DNA from 2 places in the Dyella sp. 2RAB6 genome. Region 1 is predicted to be linked to the other one. Evidence: predicted binding sites of a transcription regulator. Region 1 holds the regulator's gene; the other holds the start of a gene.

Region 1 (8,412 bases):
GGCATGGGTATGTGATCGAGGACCACAGCTTGGTGCTGTATGTGCGGCCGAAGCCGCGCGGGCGTTGAGGTTCGGCGGGGTGCAGAAAGCCGGTGGCATGGCCGCCGGCTTTTTTTTTAGCCCCTCTCCCCCCGGGAGAGGGGTTGGGGTGAGGGTACGGGCGGAGCGCAAGGGTGATGTGCACCGCTCCGGCCGAACCCTCATCCGGCTGCCGCCACCTTCCTCGCTCCTCAAGGCCGCGCACATCCCTGTGCGCTCCCCGCGTGCTCCCGGAGGGAGAAGGGCTCGGTCTGGAAGGTTGAGATGGGGCCCCGGAAAAACCTTCGCCCATAAAAAAAGCCGCGGGAGGACTCCTGTCCACCCGGCGGCTGATCCGCTACCGATCGGCTTCCTGACGGGGCGAATTGCTCGCCAGTTGTCAGGCTGTGCCTCCTGATAGCGGAGGAACGGCATCCTGCCGCTCTTCATGCCCACCGTCCCCACGGTTGGCATGGCTCACCATCTTGCGATGGTGGCTCCCCCACATCGATGGGAAGGATGCTAACGAGCTGTTCACGAGCCGGGTATTGGAAAATTTCCTAGAAGTGGGAACTTTCTGGAACGGTTTACAAACGCTGTGTGAAGCCGTTCGCATTGCTGCTGCGCAGCAGTATGCGCAGGTGCACGCCGTGCGATTCCGGGCGCAGCCGGAATACGCCGCCCAGCGAGGTCACGCGGTCGCGCATGCCCTGCAGGCCGCGGCCGCCGCGTGGCATGCGTGTGGGCAGGCCGACGCCGTCGTCGCGGATATCCAGCAGGGCGAGCGCGCCGCCCTGGCGTTCGCCGATGCGCAGGCGCAACTGGAAGGTGGACGCCTGCGCGTGCTTCACCGCATTGGTCGCGCTTTCCTGCACCAGGCGATAGATCGCGGTGCGGGTGTCTTCGTCGAGCAGGCGCGGGTCGCCGTGCAGGTCGGTGCGGTAGATCACGCCGGCGGTGGCCAGCAAGTCCCGAATGGGGCCTTCGTCGAGCGCGCGCAGCAGGCCGAATTCGTCGAGCACCGCGGGGCGCAGATCGTCCAGCAGGCGATGCAGCGCGCGGCGCATATGGCCGAGGATGCCGTTGATCGACAGGCCGATGTCGTCCATGCCCGCCTGCGCCAGGCGCGCCTGCGCCAGCTTCAGATGGGTGGAGATGGCGGTGAGGTTCTGGCCGAGCTCGTCATGCAGTTCGGAGGCCATATGGCGGCGCTGGTTTTCTTCCGCCTGCAGGTTGCCGCGTGCGGCGTCGCGCAGCTGGCGGGCGAGCTGGTCCAGGCGGCGGTTCACCGCGGCCAGATAGACGTTCTGCTCGGCCACGCGCTCGCTGCTGCGGCGTAGCGCGTCGGTGGCCGCGCCCAGCATCAGCGCACCGGTGCCGGCCACGGCGAGGAACAACTGCGCGGGAGCCTCGGGTGCGGGGCGGCCGGCGAAATGGTCGACCAGGGTCATGCCCAGGCTGGAGATCAGCATCGCCAGGCTGGCGCCGCGCCAGCCATGGCGGAACGCGAAGAACAGCACCGGCGCCAGCGAAAGAATGCGCGCGAACTGCGGCTGCGGCGCCGGATGCGAAGAAAGCAGCAGCAGGATCGCCAGCGCCGGCAACATCACCAGCAGGCCATCCATGGTGAGGTTGGTGAAGGCGCGATGCTCCAGGTGCGCGCGGAACAGCATGATCAGCAGCGGCGTCACCAGCAGCGTGCCGACGTAGTTGCCCAGCAGGTCCTGCCCCAGCGCGCGCATCAGCAGCTGCGAGGAGGGCACGGCATGCACCGCGGTGAGGATCGCCGCATCCACCACCGTGGTCGCGGCCACGGTGAAGGCGGCCGACAGCAGCAGGCGCGAGACGTCTTCCGGGTCGCGCATGCTCACGTGCAGTTGCGCGCGGCGCATCAGCCACAGGCAGATGGTGACCACCACCGGCTCCGGCAGCTCGCCCAGGATCAGCCCCTGCCAGCCCAGCGGCATGCCCTGGGTCAGTGCCAGCAGGGTGGTCGCGCCGAATTCGGCGAACAGCAGCCACGGCCACATCCGCGTCGGCGACAGCAGCAGGGCGCCGAAGCGCAGGCCGTAGGGCAGCATCCAGTACGGCTGCTCGGTGGGCCACAGCAGCAGCCACAGCAGGAAATAACCGACGCAGGCCAGGATGCCGGCCCAGGGCAGGAACAGGGGTCTCGAAAGCATGGCGGCGATGGTACATGCGGCCAGCGGCGGAGCGAGGGGCGTGAGGTGCAGGAGTGATGGGTGTCGCTTCGCCCGGACCCTCATCCGGCTGCCGCCACCTTCTCCTGGAAGGAGAAGGATTCGAATTTGGAGGTTGAGGGGGCCCGTGGGCAAACCGCCGGGGGCTGCTATACAGTGCGGACCCATGTACAGCATCGTCCTGGTCGATGACCACGCCATAGTCCGCGAAGGCTTCAAGCGGCTGATCGAATTGGAGCCCGACCTCGAGGTCGTGGCCGAGTGCCGCAGCGCCGACGACGCGGTGGAGGCAGTCAGCCAACGCCGCCCAGACCTGGTCGCGCTGGATCTCTCACTGCCCGATGGCAGCGGCCTGCCGCTGATCGAGCATCTGCGCAGCGTGGCCGACCAGACCCGCATCGTGGTGCTGAGCATGCACGACGGCGAACCCTACGTTTCCGAAGCCCTGCGCCGCGGCGCCAGCGGCTACGTGACCAAGGGCGTGGCGCCGGAGGAACTGGTGGCCGGCCTGCGTGCGGTGATGCAGGGCGAGTGTTTCCTCAGCTCCGACCTGCGCCAGCGCCGCGCCGAACGGCCGAGCGAGGCGCTGGACCCGATCAACCGCCTGACCAGCCGCGAGCGCGAAGTCTTTCTGCTGCTGGCGGAAGGGCGCGCGCCGAAGCAGGTGGCGGGAGAGTTGGGGATCGGGCAGAAGACCGTCTACATCCACCGCGCCAGCCTGATGGGCAAGCTGGGGGCGGGCTCGGAACTTGATCTTTATCGGATGGCGAGCGAGCGCGGGTTGTTGCCGCGTAGAGACGGCAAGGCCTGATGCGCTGAGCCCCTCTCCCATCGGGAGAGGGGTTGGGGTGAGGGTACGGGCGGAGTGGGGCGCCCGGCTCCGCCCGGACCCTCATCCGGCTGCCGCCACCTTCCTCGCTCCTCACAGCCGGGCACATCCCTGTGCCCTCCCCGCGTGCTCCCGGAGGGAGAAGGCTTCACTCTTGAAGGTCGGTTCGAGCTCAGGCCGTCTGCGCCCGATCCAGCATCTGCTTGGCGTGCGCCCGCGTTTCCTTGGTGATCTCCACACCACCCAACATCCGCGCCAGCTCGTCGCGGCGCCCACCCGCATCCAGCTTCTCGATCCGCGTCTGCGTCGAGCTGCCATCGCTTTGCTTGCTCACCCGCAGATGCGCATGCCCCTGCGCCGCCACCTGCGGCAGATGGGTGACGCACAGCACCTGGCGCTGGCCGCCGAGCGAGCGCAGCTTCTGGCCGACCACTTCGGCCACCGCACCGCCGATGCCGGTGTCGACTTCGTCGAACACCATGCTGCCGACCGTGTCCTTGCCCAGCGTGGCCACTTCGATCGCCAGGCTGATGCGCGCCAGTTCGCCGCCCGAAGCCACCTTGCGCAGCGGGCGCGGCGGCTGGCCGGGGTTGGCGCTGACCAGCAGTTCGCAGCGTTCGCGGCCTTGCGGGTCGGGTTCGTCGCTGCCGGCCGGTTCCAGTTCGATCACCAGCTGGCCGCCGGCCATGCCCAGCTCCGCCATCAGCGCGCCGACCTCCTTGCCCAGCTTGGCGGCGGAGCTGGTGCGGGCCTTGCTCAGCTTCGTCGCGGCGGCGTCGTAGTCGCGGCGTAGCTGGTCGCGCTGGGTGGCCAGTTGTTCCAGCGCGTCGCCGGCGCCTTCCAGCTCGCTCAGTTCCGCGCGCAGGGCGGCGGTTTTTTCGTGCAGGTCGGAAACTGGCGTGCGGTGCTTGCGCGAGAGTTCGTGCAGGCGGGTGAGGTGGGTGTCGACCTCGGTGTAGCGCTCCGGGTCCAGGTCCACGTCCTGGGCGTAGCGATTGAGGCCGTCGGCGGCTTCGCCGAGCTGGATGGCGGCATCGTCCAGCAGTTGCAGCAGCGGGGCGAGGCGGTCGTCCAGGGCGGCCAGCTTGTCCAGGTCGGCGTGGGCGCGGGCCAGGGCGCGGCTCAGCGCCAGTTCGCTGTCGCCGTCGACCAGCTCGGCGACGCCGGAGGCGCCTTCGGCCAGCCGGCCGGCATTGGCCAGGCGCTTGTGGCTGGCTTCCAGTTCGGTCAGCTCGGCCGGGGCCAGTACCCATTGCTCCAGTTCCGCGGCCTCGTGGCGCAGCAGTTCCAGGCGCTGCTCGCGGTCTTCGCCGCCGCTGAGCTTGCGGATGCGCGCACCGACCTCGCGCCACTGCACGGCGCTGTCGCGGGCCTGGGCCAGCAGGCTGTCGTGGCCGGCGTAGGCGTCCAGCAGGGCCATCTGGTGGGCGCGGGACAGCAGCGCCTGGTGTTCGTGCTGGCCGTGGATCTCCACCAGCAGGGTGGCCAGCTCGCCGAGCTGGCTGGCGCTGGCCGGGCGGCCGTTGATCCAGGCGCGCGAGCTGCCTTCGGCGCGGATCACGCGGCGCAGGCGGCAGCTGCCGTCGGCCTCGTCCAGTTCCTCGGTGCGCAGCCAGGCGCGGGCCTCGGGCAGGGTGGCCAGGTCGAACTCGGCGGCCAGCTCGGCGCGGTCGCTGCCGGCGCGCACCATGCCGCTGTCGGCGCGGCCGCCGGCCAGCAGCAGCAAGGCGTCGACCAGCAGGGACTTGCCGGCGCCGGTCTCGCCGCTGACCACGGTCAGGCCAGGGCCGAAGGCGATCTCGGCTTCTTCTACTACTGCGAAATGGCGGACGTAGAGCGAGGTAAGCATGGGGTGTCGCGTCGTTGAGTCGGAGGATTGTAAGGGCAGACTCCGGCGGGGTGGAGCGGGCCTGAATGCCCCGGTACCAGCCCCCGCCTGTCCGGTTTTCTTGCAAACTACCGGATCAAACCTTATTTCTTAGCCGTCTCACGGATTGCCACAGAGCGCATGTCTCGACCTCTTGCCAACGACCTGGATATCCGTGCGCGGCGGCTGCTGCGCACGCTGATCGCGCAGTACCTGGCCGACGGCGAGCCGGTGGGCTCGCGCACGCTGTCGCGTTCCTCCGGCCTGGACGTCAGCCCCGCCACCATCCGCAACATCATGGCGGACCTGGAAGACGCCGGCCTGGTCGCCTCGCCGCATACCTCGGCCGGCCGCGTGCCGACGCCGCGCGGCCTGCGCCTGTTCGTGGACAGCCTGATCGAGCTGCAGCCGCTGCCGGTGGAGGAAATGGCCCGCCTGCAGCGCGAGCTGCCCGCCGGCCCCACCACCACCCGCGACCTGCTCGGCAACGTGTCCAGCCTGCTCTCGGCGATGACCCACTTCGCCGGCGTGGTGACGGTGCCGCGCCAGGCCGACTTCCCATTGCGCCACATCGATTTCGTGGCCCTGCCGGACGCCCGCGTGCTGGTGATCCTGGTGTTCTCGGACAACCAGGTGCAGAACCGCGTGATCCAGCTGGCCAAGCCGCTGGAGCCGGGCGAGCTGGAGCAGGCCGCCAATTATCTGAATACGCACTTCGCCGGGCTGCGCCTGGACGACATCCGCGGTCATCTGTTGCGCGAACTGCGCGAGGCCAGCAGCGAACTGAATCGCATGATGTCCAGCACGGTGGAGCTGGCGGCCGCCTCGTTCGCGCCGCAGAGCGAGACCGACGACGTGCTGGTCAGCGGCCAGACCAACCTGATGGGCTATGCGGAACTGGCCAACCTGGAGCGCCTGCGCGAGCTGTTCGAGGCGTTCCAGAAGAAGAACGAACTGCTGCAGCTGATGGAAGTGTGCGCCCGGGCACCGGGCGTGCGGCTGTTCATCGGCGAGGAATCGGGGTTTGCGGCACTGGACGGCTGCAGCGTGGTCACGGCCACCTACGGCACCCAGGGCCGCGTGCTGGGGGCGGTCGGGGTGATCGGCCCCACCCGCATGGCCTACGAACGGGTGATCCCGGTCGTGCAGGCCACGGCCGGCGTATTGAGCGACGCCTTGAATCGCGCCGCCACGGCCTTATAACCGCCACGGGAGGCGGGGTTACCCGCGCAAGCTTGGGGGTCGGCACGTCGTGCCGGCCATGTTTGGGTTTTGGAGTCTTTCATGCAGAACAACGACCAGCCGGTGCCCAGCGGGGCGCCTGAGGCCAGCGCGCCGGACGCGCCGGCCCACGCCGAGCTCGAGGCCCTCAAGGCCCGGGTCGCCGAACTCGAAGCGGCCAACACCGACCTGCGCGACAGCGTGCTGCGCGAGAAGGCCGAGATCGAGAACCAGCGCCGCCGCCTGCACCGCGACGTCGAGCAGGCCCGCCGCTTCGCCAACGAGAAGCTGCTCAACGAGCTGCTGCCGGTGTACGACGGCCTGGAAATGGGCTTGACGGCGGAAGGCGGCGACGTGGCCAGCGTGCGCGAGGGCATCGCGCTCACGCTGAAGTCGCTGCTGAAGATCGCCGAGAACAATGGCCTGGTGCAGGTCGACCCGGTCGGCGAGCCGCTGGACCCGGAGCGCCATCACGCGGTGAGCATGGTGGATGCGCCCGGCCAGGCGCCGAACACGGTGGTCAGCGTGCTGCAGAAGGGCTACGTGTTGAACGATCGTCTGCTGCGTCCCGCGCTGGTCGCGGTCGCCAAGGACTGATCGGCACCGCACCAACTTGGTTTAGCCGCCTGAACGCGGCCACGCCAGACGCTTCAAAACATAAGGTGAGGGCCCGCCGGCGCGTTGAATCGCATGAGCCGGGCCCCATTTGACCAGACAGCGCGGCCGCGGGGCCGCATCGAGATTCGGAGCATATAAATCATGGGCAAGATCATCGGCATCGACCTGGGCACGACCAACTCGTGCGTCGCCATCATGGATGGCAGCACGGCCAAGGTCATCGAGAACTCGGAAGGCGATCGCACCACCCCGTCGATCGTCGCTTTCACCAAGGACGGCGAAGTGCTGGTGGGCGCACCCGCCAAGCGCCAGAGCGTCACCAATCCCAAGAACACCTTCTACGCGGTGAAGCGCCTGATCGGCCGCAAGTTCACCGACGCCGAAGTGCAGAAAGACCTGCACATCGTGCCGTACGGCATCGTCGCGCACGATAACGGCGACGCCTGGGTCAGCACCGCCGACGGCAAGAAGATGGCGCCGCAGGAGATCTCGGCGAAGGTGCTGATGAAGATGAAGAAGACCGCCGAGGATTATCTCGGCGAGCCGGTCACCGAAGCGGTGATCACGGTGCCGGCCTACTTCAACGACAGCCAGCGCCAGGCCACCAAGGACGCCGGCAAGATCGCCGGCCTGGAAGTGAAGCGCATCATCAACGAGCCGACCGCGGCGGCCCTGGCCTATGGCCTGGACAAGAAGGGCGGCGACCGCAAGATCGCGGTGTACGACCTGGGCGGCGGCACCTTCGACGTGTCGATCATCGAGATCGCCGACGTCGACGGCGAGAAGCAGTTCGAGGTGCTGGCCACCAATGGCGACACCTTCCTGGGCGGCGAAGACTTCGACCTGCGCGTGATCGATTACCTGGTCGAGGAGTTCAAGAAGGACCAGGGCATGGACCTGCGCAAGGATCCGCTCGCCCTGCAGCGCCTGAAGGACGCCGCCGAGCGCGCCAAGATCGAGCTGTCCTCCAGCCACCAGACCGAAGTGAACCTGCCGTACGTCACGGCCGACGCCTCTGGCCCGAAGCACCTCAACATCAAGCTGACTCGCGCCAAGCTCGAAGCGCTGGTGGAAGAGCTGGTCAAGCGCACCATCGACCCCTGCCGCACCGCGCTGAACGATGCCGGCCTGCGCGTCTCGGACATCGACGAGGTGATCCTGGTCGGCGGCCAGACCCGCATGCCCAAGGTGCAGGAGTCGGTGAAGGACTTCTTCGGCAAGGAGCCGCGCAAGGACGTCAACCCGGATGAAGCCGTGGCCGTGGGCGCCGCGATCCAGGGCGGCGTGCTGGGCGGTTCGGTGAAGGACGTGCTGCTGCTGGACGTGACCCCGCTGTCGCTGGGTATCGAGACCATGGGCGGCGTGATGACCAAGCTGATCGAGAAGAACACCACGGTGCCGACCAAGGCCTCGCAGGTGTTCTCCACCGCCGACGACAACCAGACCGCGGTGACCGTGCACGTGCTGCAGGGCGAGCGCGAGCGCGCCAGTGCCAACAAGTCGCTGGGCAAGTTCGATCTCACCGGCATCGATTCGGCGCCGCGCGGCATGCCGCAGATCGAAGTGACCTTCGACATCGACGCCAACGGCATCCTGCACGTGTCGGCCAAGGACAAGAAGACCGGCAAGGAACAGAAGATCGAGATCAAGGCCGGCTC
Region 2 (8,412 bases), on a different contig from region 1:
CCCGACAGGCCCGAGGAATCTAACACCCGCCGCGCGGCGCCGTAAAGCGGGCGGCGGGTGAAGGGGGTGGTTGCTTCAGATCGACTTGTCGATCAACTGCTTCAGCTGGCCCTTGCTGACGGCGCCGATCTGGGTGGCTTCGACCTTGCCGCCCTTGAACACCATCAGGGTGGGGATGCCGCGCACGCCGTAGTCGCGGGGCGTCTTCTGGTTGTGGTCGATATTGATCTTGACGATGCGCAGCTTGCCTTTGTATTCCTCGGCCAGTTCGTTCAGGGCCGGCGCGATCGCCTTGCAGGGGCCGCACCACTCCGCCCAGAAGTCCAGCAGGACGGGGGTATCGGACTCCAGCACTTCCTTCTGGAAGGCGTCGTCGCTTACATGGGTAATCAGGTCGCTCACCGGGGTCTCCGATTGACAGGTAGGGGAAGGTTTGACGACCGCGCGGCCAGCATCGGCTACACTGGGGCGCCCATGAAGCGCGGGTCGGACCGGAAAAAGGAAGTGATGCCGTTGCGGCAGGCCTCCATTCCAGCGTAACTCAGGGCACGATTCAAGCGATTCAAGGGCCGCCTTCGCGGCAGTTCCGGCGATATAGGGAAGCGGGCAGAGCCGCCTGTTTCCCTATGTCGGCGGAACTGCCGGTCGTCAAGGCCCGCCACCTCGGCGCCAGTCGCGAGGCGCACCGCGGTCACCCGCGAGCCCTCGCCGCTGACCGGCCAACCTGTCGCGCTGGCCGGCGCCGCACCCTTAACCCGTCCTCCAGGCTTTCCGACCGCCTCCGGGACAGGGCGAGCCGCTATGCGGCCGCCCCACCGACGACTGACATCCATGTCCCAAACTGTTCTTACCGATACCTTTTTCACCAATTTCGACCTCCATCCGCTGCTGCAGCAAGGCCTCGACGAGGCCGGGTTCACCCGCTGCACGCCGATCCAGGCCCTGACCCTGCCCATGGCGCTCACCGGCCGCGACGTCGCCGGCCAGGCCCAGACCGGCACCGGCAAGACCTGCGCCTTCCTGGTCGCCCTGATGAACCGCCTGCTGAACAGCCCGGCCGTGGCCGAGCGCAAGGACAGCGACCCGCGGGCTCTGATCATCGCGCCGACCCGCGAGCTGGCCATCCAGATCGACAAGGACGCGCGCAGCATCGGCCGCCACACCGGGCTGAAGACCGCGCTGATCTACGGCGGCGTCGACTACGACAAGCAGCGCAAGCAGTTGCAGGACGGCTGCGACATCATCATCGCCACGCCCGGCCGCCTGCTCGACTACTACAAGCAGCACGTGTTCGGCCTCAACGGCGTCGAAGTGATGGTGATCGACGAGGCCGACCGCATGTTCGACCTCGGCTTCATCAAGGACGTGCGCTTCATCTTCCGCCGCCTGCCGGCGCGCGAGCAGCGCCAGGTGCTGCTGTTCTCGGCCACGCTCAGCCACCGCGTGCTGGAGCTGGCCTACGAGCACATGCACAACGCCGAGAAGCTGGTGGTGGAGACCGAGAACGTCACCGCCGACCGCGTGCGCCAGCAGGTCTACTTCCCCTCCAAGGAAGAGAAGATGCCGCTGCTGCTGAACCTGCTCGAGCGCACCAACCCGAGCCGCAGCATCATCTTCGTCAACACCAAGATGGCCGCCGAGCGCATCACCGACCGGGTCAAGCGCCAGGGTTACCGCGTGGGCGCGCTGTCCGGCGACGTGCCGCAGCTCAAGCGCCAGAAGCTGCTGCAGCGCTTCCAGGACGGCCAGCTCGACATGCTGGTGTGCACCGACGTGGCCGCGCGCGGCCTGCACATCCCGGCGGTCAGCCACGTCTTCAACTACGACCTGCCGCAGGACGCCGAGGACTACGTGCACCGCATCGGCCGCACCGCGCGCCTGGGCGCCGAGGGCGACGCGGTCAGCTTCGCCTGCGACCTGTACGCGATGTCGCTGCCGGATATCGAGACCTATATCGGCCAGCGCATCCCGGTCGCGGCGATCGATCCCGAGATGCTGGTGATGCCCAAGCCGCGCGAGATGGACGCGCAGTTCGCCGCCGACGCGGCCGCCGACAGCGCGGCGTTCGGCGACAAGGTCGAGAACCGCGAGAAGGACGGCGGCGGACGCGGTTCACGCCGCGGCGGTCCGGGCGAACGCCGCCCCGGCGAGCGCCGCTCGGGCGAAGGTCGCTCCAGCGAAGGCCGGCCGCCGCGCGAGGCGCGCAAGCCGCGTGAAGCCGACCCGGCCGCAGTTGCTGCTGACGTGGCGCCGCAGGCACCGGTTGCCCGTCCCGAAGCCGGCAACGAAACTGCCGGCGCGGAAGCGCCGAACAAGCGCCGTCGCCGCCGTGGCGGTCGCGGTCGCCGTCGCGAAGACGCGCCGGTGGAGAACGCCGCACCGGCTGCCGCCGACGCCGCACGCGGCAACCGCGACGGGCATCGTCCCGCGCGCGAACGCGGTGGCGCGGACACCGGCCCGCGGCCGTCGCGCCAGGTGACGGCCACCGCCGCGGGGCACGCGGAAGGCGCGCCGAAGAAGCCGGGCTTCTTCCGTCGCCTCGCGCGTTTGTTCACCGGCCGCTGAACTCCTTCGCCGCCGCGCACGCCAATCGCGTCGCGGCGGCCTGCGCGGGGATCGTTTTGCTACGCGCATCCCGTATCCTTGCCGGCAGTGCGGGATCAAGGATCGAGGACACGCGGTGATCCGCTTCGACCAAGTCAGCAAACGCTACGAGGGCGGCCATGAGGCGCTCTCGCAGCTTTCATTTCAGGTGGCGACGGGCGAGATGGCCTTCGTCACCGGCCATTCGGGCGCCGGCAAGAGCACGCTGTTGAAGCTGCTCGGCCTGATCGAGCGCCCGTCGCACGGCAGCATCGCGCTCGATGGGCAGAACCTGGCCAAGATCGGGCGCGGCGGCATTCCCAAGCTGCGCCGGCGCATCGGCATGGTGTTCCAGGACCATCGACTGCTGATGGACCGCACCGTGTTCGCCAACGTGGAACTGCCGCTGGTGATCGGCGGCGTCGCCCCGGCCGAGCGCGGCCGGCGCGTGCGCGCCGCGCTGGAGAAGGTCGGCCTGCTCGCCTACGAGCGCCAGCTGCCGGCCACGCTGTCCACCGGCGAGCAGCAGCGCGTGGGCATTGCCCGCGCGATCGTGGCCAAGCCCACCTTGCTGATCGCCGACGAGCCCACCGGCAACCTCGATCCGCAGCTCGCGGTGGAGATCATGGGCCTGTTCGCCGAATTCCAGCATGTCGGCACCACCGTGCTGGTGGCCAGCCACGACCTGCCGCTGATCAAGCGCATGCGCAAGCGCGTGGTGGTGCTCGACCACGGCCGCCTGGTCGCGGATATCGCCGCGGAGGAGGTGCTGTGAGCGCGCCGCAGGATCTCGATACCCCGATCGTGGCCGAACCGAACCGGGTCGAACGCAGCCGTCCGCGTCCGGTCGCCAGCTGGCGCGACCACCACGCCTGGAGCGCGGGCGCCAGCCTGCGCCGGCTGATGTCGCGCCCGGTCGGCACCTTGCTGACGGTGGCGGTGATGGCGCTGGCGCTGGCGCTGCCGCTGACCTTCTATCTATTGCTGGGCAATGTGCAGCAGCTCGGCGCGGCGCTGGGGCAGAGCCAGGCCGTGTCGGTCTTCATGCAGCCGGGCCAGACCGGGCCGGCGGTGGAGATGATGGCGACCAAGCTGCGCGAGCGCGCGGACGTGGCCTCGGTGGCGGTGAAGAGCCCGCAGCAGGGCATGGACGAACTGGCCAAGATGCAGGGCTTTTCCGGCGCGCTGAACACGCTGGACAGCAACCCGCTGCCGTACGCCCTGGACGTGCTGCCGAAGCCTGGTGCCAATGCCGACGACGTGGCCCGCCTGGTCACCGACCTGCGCGCCATGCAGGGCGTGGACCTGGTGCAGGACAGCGGCACCTGGCGGCAGCGGCTGGATGCGCTGCTCGGGGTGGGCAACCGGGTGGTGCTGATCCTGGCCGGCCTGCTGGCGCTGGCCGTGCTGCTGGTGGTCGGCAATACCGTGCGCGTGGATATCGCCAGCCGCAGCGAGGAGATCGGCGTGCTGATGCTGATCGGCGCCAGCGGCGCCTTCGTGCGCCGTCCTTATCTGTATGCGGGCATCTGGTACGGCCTGTTCAGCGGCGTGCTCGCCGCCGGCATGGCGCTGCTGATCGAGATGGCGCTGGCCGAGCCGGTGACACGCCTCGGTCATGTCTACGAGGGCAAGCTTCAGCTCGGCATGCTGCCGCTGTGGCTGCTGGGCGCGGTGCCGGTGGCCGCGGCGGTGCTCGGCTGGCTGGGCGCACGCCTGGTCAGCGCCTGGCAATTGCGCAAGGCGGCCTAGGTCAACGACGAAAGTGACGCCGGTCGCAGGCAACTGCAGGGCCGGCAGGGCAAGATGCCCGGATGGAAGGACGCAAGGGGGCGTCCATCGATGGTTCGGCAAGGAGGCCGCTGAGCGTGGATGGATCGGTCAATGAGTGAAGGTTTCAGCAACCGCATCGTCAGCGCCGCGCCGCGCGTGCTGGTGGTGGACGGTTCGAAAGTGGTGCGGCAGCTGATCAGCCGCGTGCTCAAGGTGGAGCTGCCGGATGCCGAGGTGGTGGGCTGCGCGAGCGGTGCGGAAGCGCACCAGCTGCTCGAGGGCGGCGTGTTCGACTTCATCACCATCGCCCTGCGCCTGCCGGACATGGACGGCCTGGAGCTGGCGCGCTACGTGCGCGAATCGGCGCCGCAGATCTATGTGCCGATCGTGGTGGTGTCCGGCGACGTCGACGACCGCCTGCATCGCCGCGCGCTGGGCGAGCACGTCACCGATTACTTCGACAAATCCCTGGGCTTCCAGGCGCTGGCCGAATTCATCCGCGGCTATGTGCGCCCGGAAAGCTCGGCCGAGGGCGAGGTGCTCTACGTGGAGGACAGCCGCGTCGTCGCGCTGGCCACCCGCCGCATCCTGGAAAAGTACGGCCTGACCGTGCGCCATGTGATCAGCGCCGAAGACGCCCTGGCCTGGCTGGATACCGCGCGGGCGCAGGGCGAGGTCGGCGCCGACCTGGTGCTGACCGACGTCAGCCTGAAGGGCGAGCTCACCGGCGGCGACCTGCTCGAGCGGATCCGCCGCGACTACGCCTACGGCAAGGGCCGCCTGCCGGTGCTGGTGATGACCGGCGACGAGAACCCCGCCAACCAGGCGGCCCTGCTCCGGGCCGGCGCCAACGACCTGGTCGAGAAACCGATCGAGGAGAAGCTGTTGATCACCAAGGTGCTGTTCCAGCTGCGCGTGGCGCGGCATCTGCGCCAGCGCGACCGGGCCGCATGAACGAGGGCCGGGTCAAGCTGGAGCCGTCCTGGAAGGAGCGCATCGGCGCCTATCTGGAGCGGCCGGAGATGCAGGCGCTGGCGGCCTTCCTGCGTGCGGAGAAGCAGCAGGGCAAGGTGATCTACCCGCCGGGGCCGGAGATCTTCGCTGCTTTCGACCACACCCCGTTCGAGCGGGTCCGGGTGGTGATCCTGGGCCAGGATCCGTACCACGGCCCCGGCCAGGCGCATGGCCTGTGCTTCTCGGTGCGGCCGGGGGTGCCGACGCCGCCGTCGCTGCTGAACATCTTCAAGGAGATCCAGCGCGACCTGGCCATCGCGCCGCCGGACCACGGCTGCCTCACCCCCTGGGCCGACCGCGGCGTGCTGCTGCTCAATGCGGTGCTGACGGTGGAACGCAGCCTGGCCGCCTCCCACCAGGGCAAGGGCTGGGAGGGTTTTACCGACGCCGCCATCGATGCCCTGAACCGGGAGCGCGAGGGGCTGGTGTTCCTGCTGTGGGGTTCCTACGCCCAGCGCAAGGGCCAGTTGATCGACAGCCGCCGGCATTGCGTTCTGCGCTCGGTGCACCCATCCCCCCTCTCGGCCCATCGGGGCTTCCTGGGCTGCGGGCATTTCTCCGCCGCCAACCGCTATCTGGAAGAGCGCGGCCAGCCGCCGATCGACTGGTCGCTGCCGTCCCGGGCCGCGCTGGAAGCCGGCGAGGGCTGAGTCGGCGGGACGCGCTGGACGCGGAATTCAAATTCCTGTACGATTCAGTTCAATAAAGCAGCCGGGGACTCCCGCAGGGAACTTCCCGAGCGCTTTAGCACTCTCACCTAGGGAGTGCTAAGCTGAATTCCATACGAGGAGGATCCACACATGTCTCAAGCTTTGGTGACCGCCAACCTGCCGGTGCCCAGTGTTGTCGGCAGTCTGGATGCTTATATTTCGGCGGTACACCGCATCCCGGTGCTCAGCCAGGAAGAAGAGCAGGCGCTGTCGCGCAGCTATCTGGAAGGCGACGACCTCGCCTCCGCCCGCAAGCTGGTGATGTCCCATCTGCGCTTCGTGGTCCACGTGGCCCGCGGCTACAGCGGCTACGGCCTGCAGATCGGCGACCTGATCCAGGAAGGCAATATCGGCCTGATGAAGGCGGTCAAGCGCTTCGACCCGGACCAGGGCGTGCGCCTGGTCAGCTTCGCGGTGCATTGGATCCGCGCCGAAATGCACGAGTTCATCCTGCGCAACTGGCGCATCGTCAAGGTGGCCACCACCAAGGCGCAGCGCAAGCTGTTCTTCAACCTGCGCAAGAGCAAGAAGCGCCTGGGCTGGATGAACGCCGAGGAAGTGCGCGTGGTGGCGAAGGACCTGGGCGTGCCGGAAGCGACCGTGCGCGAGATGGAAGCCCGCCTGTCCGGCCGCGACATCGGCTTCGAGGCCCCGGCCGACGCCGACGACGATGCCAAGCCCGCACCGGCCGCGTTCCTGGTCGACGAGGGCGCCGACCCGTACGACAACATCGCCGACGCCGACCAGGCCGACAACCAGCTGGAAACGCTGACCGACGCCCTGCGCAAGCTGGACGACCGTTCCCGCGACATCATCCAGCGCCGCTGGCTGAACGAGGAAAAGGCCACCTTGCAGGACCTGGCCGACGAGTACGGCGTCTCGGCCGAGCGCATCCGCCAGGTCGAGGCCAACGCGATGAAGAAGATGCGCGGCCTGTTCGCCGCCTGATTCCCGGATAGCGCGTTACGATCGCCGACGGCCCCACCCGGGGCCGTCGGTTTTTGCGCCACCACCCCCAGACGTCCGGACGTCCACACCATGCCCAGAGTCCTGGTCATCGAAGACGACGAGGTCACCGCCCGCGAGATCGTGGCCGAGCTCAGCGTGCACGGCATGACCGCCGAATGGGTGGCCGACGGCCGCGAAGGCCTGGCCCGCGCCAGCGCCCATGCCTACGACCTGATCACGCTCGACCGCATGCTGCCCGGCATGGAAGGCATCGAGGTGGTGGAAGCGCTGCGCCGGCAGCAGATCGAGACGCCGGTGCTGATGATCAGCGCGCTCAGTGAGGTCGACGACCGCGTGCGCGGCCTGCGCGCCGGCGGCGACGACTACCTCACCAAACCGTTCGCCCCCGACGAGATGGCCGCCCGCGCCGAGGTGCTGCTGCGCCGCCGCCAGCCACAACAGCACGAGACGCGCCTGCGCGTCGGCGAGCTGGAACTGGACCTGGTGCGCCACGTCGCCTACCGCCAGGGCCAGCCGCTGACCCTGCAGCCCACCGAATACCGCCTGCTCGAATACCTGATGCGCCACAGCGGCCAGGTACTGACCCGCACCATGATCTTCGAGGCGGTGTGGGGTTTCCATTTCGACCCCGGCACCAATGTGATCGACGTGCACATCGGCCGGCTTCGGCGCAAGATCGACGGCTCCGGGCAGGCGCCGCTGATCCGCACCGTGCGCGGCACCGGCTACATGATCACCTCGGCTCCCCAGAACGCGGCAGCGCAACCATGAATCGCCCCAACGCCTGGCGCTCCACCACCTCCCGCCTGATCCTGATCTACGGCGCGCTGTTCGCGGTGTGGGGCCTGGTGCTGGTCGGCGTGATCCAGTGGGAGACCACGCGTTATCTCAACACCGTGATCGACCAGATGCTGGTACAGCGCATGCACTATCTGGCGAACACCGAGAACTCGCGCCTCGGCGCCACCGTGGACGCCGCCATCACCATCGATCCGCACGGCGTGATGTCGGTCGGCCTGTTCGACCCCGCCGGCAAGCCGCTGGCCGGCAACATCGCGCGCATGCCGGCCGAGCTGGCGCCGGACAGCAAGGTGCGCCTGCTGGCGCAGGGCCTGCCGCGCCCCGATCGCGACGGCAGCCAGCTGCGCGCCCGCGCGCTGGCCACCCGGCTCGCCGATGGCCGCGTGCTGGTCATCGCCAAGGACAACAGCACGGTCGATGGCCTCGGCGCCGTGGTCTGGCGTGCACTGCTGTGGGCGGTGTCGCTCACCGTGATTCCCGGCCTGCTCGGCGGCTTCCTGCTGCGCCGCGGCCCGGAAAAACGCATCCGCAAGCTGCAGCAGGCCACCGATCCGATCCGCCA

The links. Region 1 encodes HrcA, which represses chaperone genes, less so after heat shock. Its sites were predicted from a motif close to TTNGCACTCNNNNNNNNNGAGTGCNAA; they were not measured.
Region 2: a site for HrcA is predicted at 6,115-6,141, ahead of rpoH (RNA polymerase sigma factor RpoH). Genes of this name have one in related genera too.

The regions. Positions count from the first base shown of each region.
Region 1 is NZ_JBFRGP010000015.1:3,443-11,854, forward strand. It holds gene fur (ferric iron uptake transcriptional regulator) at 1-68, shown strand, start outside; gene AB4083_RS17850 (MASE1 domain-containing sensor histidine kinase) at 606-2,201, opposite strand; gene AB4083_RS17855 (response regulator) at 2,386-3,030, shown strand; gene recN (DNA repair protein RecN) at 3,221-4,897, opposite strand; gene hrcA (heat-inducible transcriptional repressor HrcA) at 5,057-6,118, shown strand; gene grpE (nucleotide exchange factor GrpE) at 6,200-6,733, shown strand; gene dnaK (molecular chaperone DnaK) at 6,896-8,412, shown strand, end outside.
Region 2 is NZ_JBFRGP010000003.1:85,772-94,183, forward strand. It holds gene trxA (thioredoxin TrxA) at 76-402, opposite strand; gene AB4083_RS06275 (DEAD/DEAH box helicase) at 832-2,565, shown strand; gene ftsE (cell division ATP-binding protein FtsE) at 2,681-3,358, shown strand; gene ftsX (permease-like cell division protein FtsX) at 3,355-4,335, shown strand; gene AB4083_RS06290 (response regulator) at 4,468-5,310, shown strand; gene ung (uracil-DNA glycosylase) at 5,307-6,020, shown strand; gene rpoH (RNA polymerase sigma factor RpoH) at 6,171-7,028, shown strand; gene AB4083_RS06305 (response regulator transcription factor) at 7,119-7,820, shown strand; gene AB4083_RS06310 (sensor histidine kinase) at 7,817-8,412, shown strand, end outside.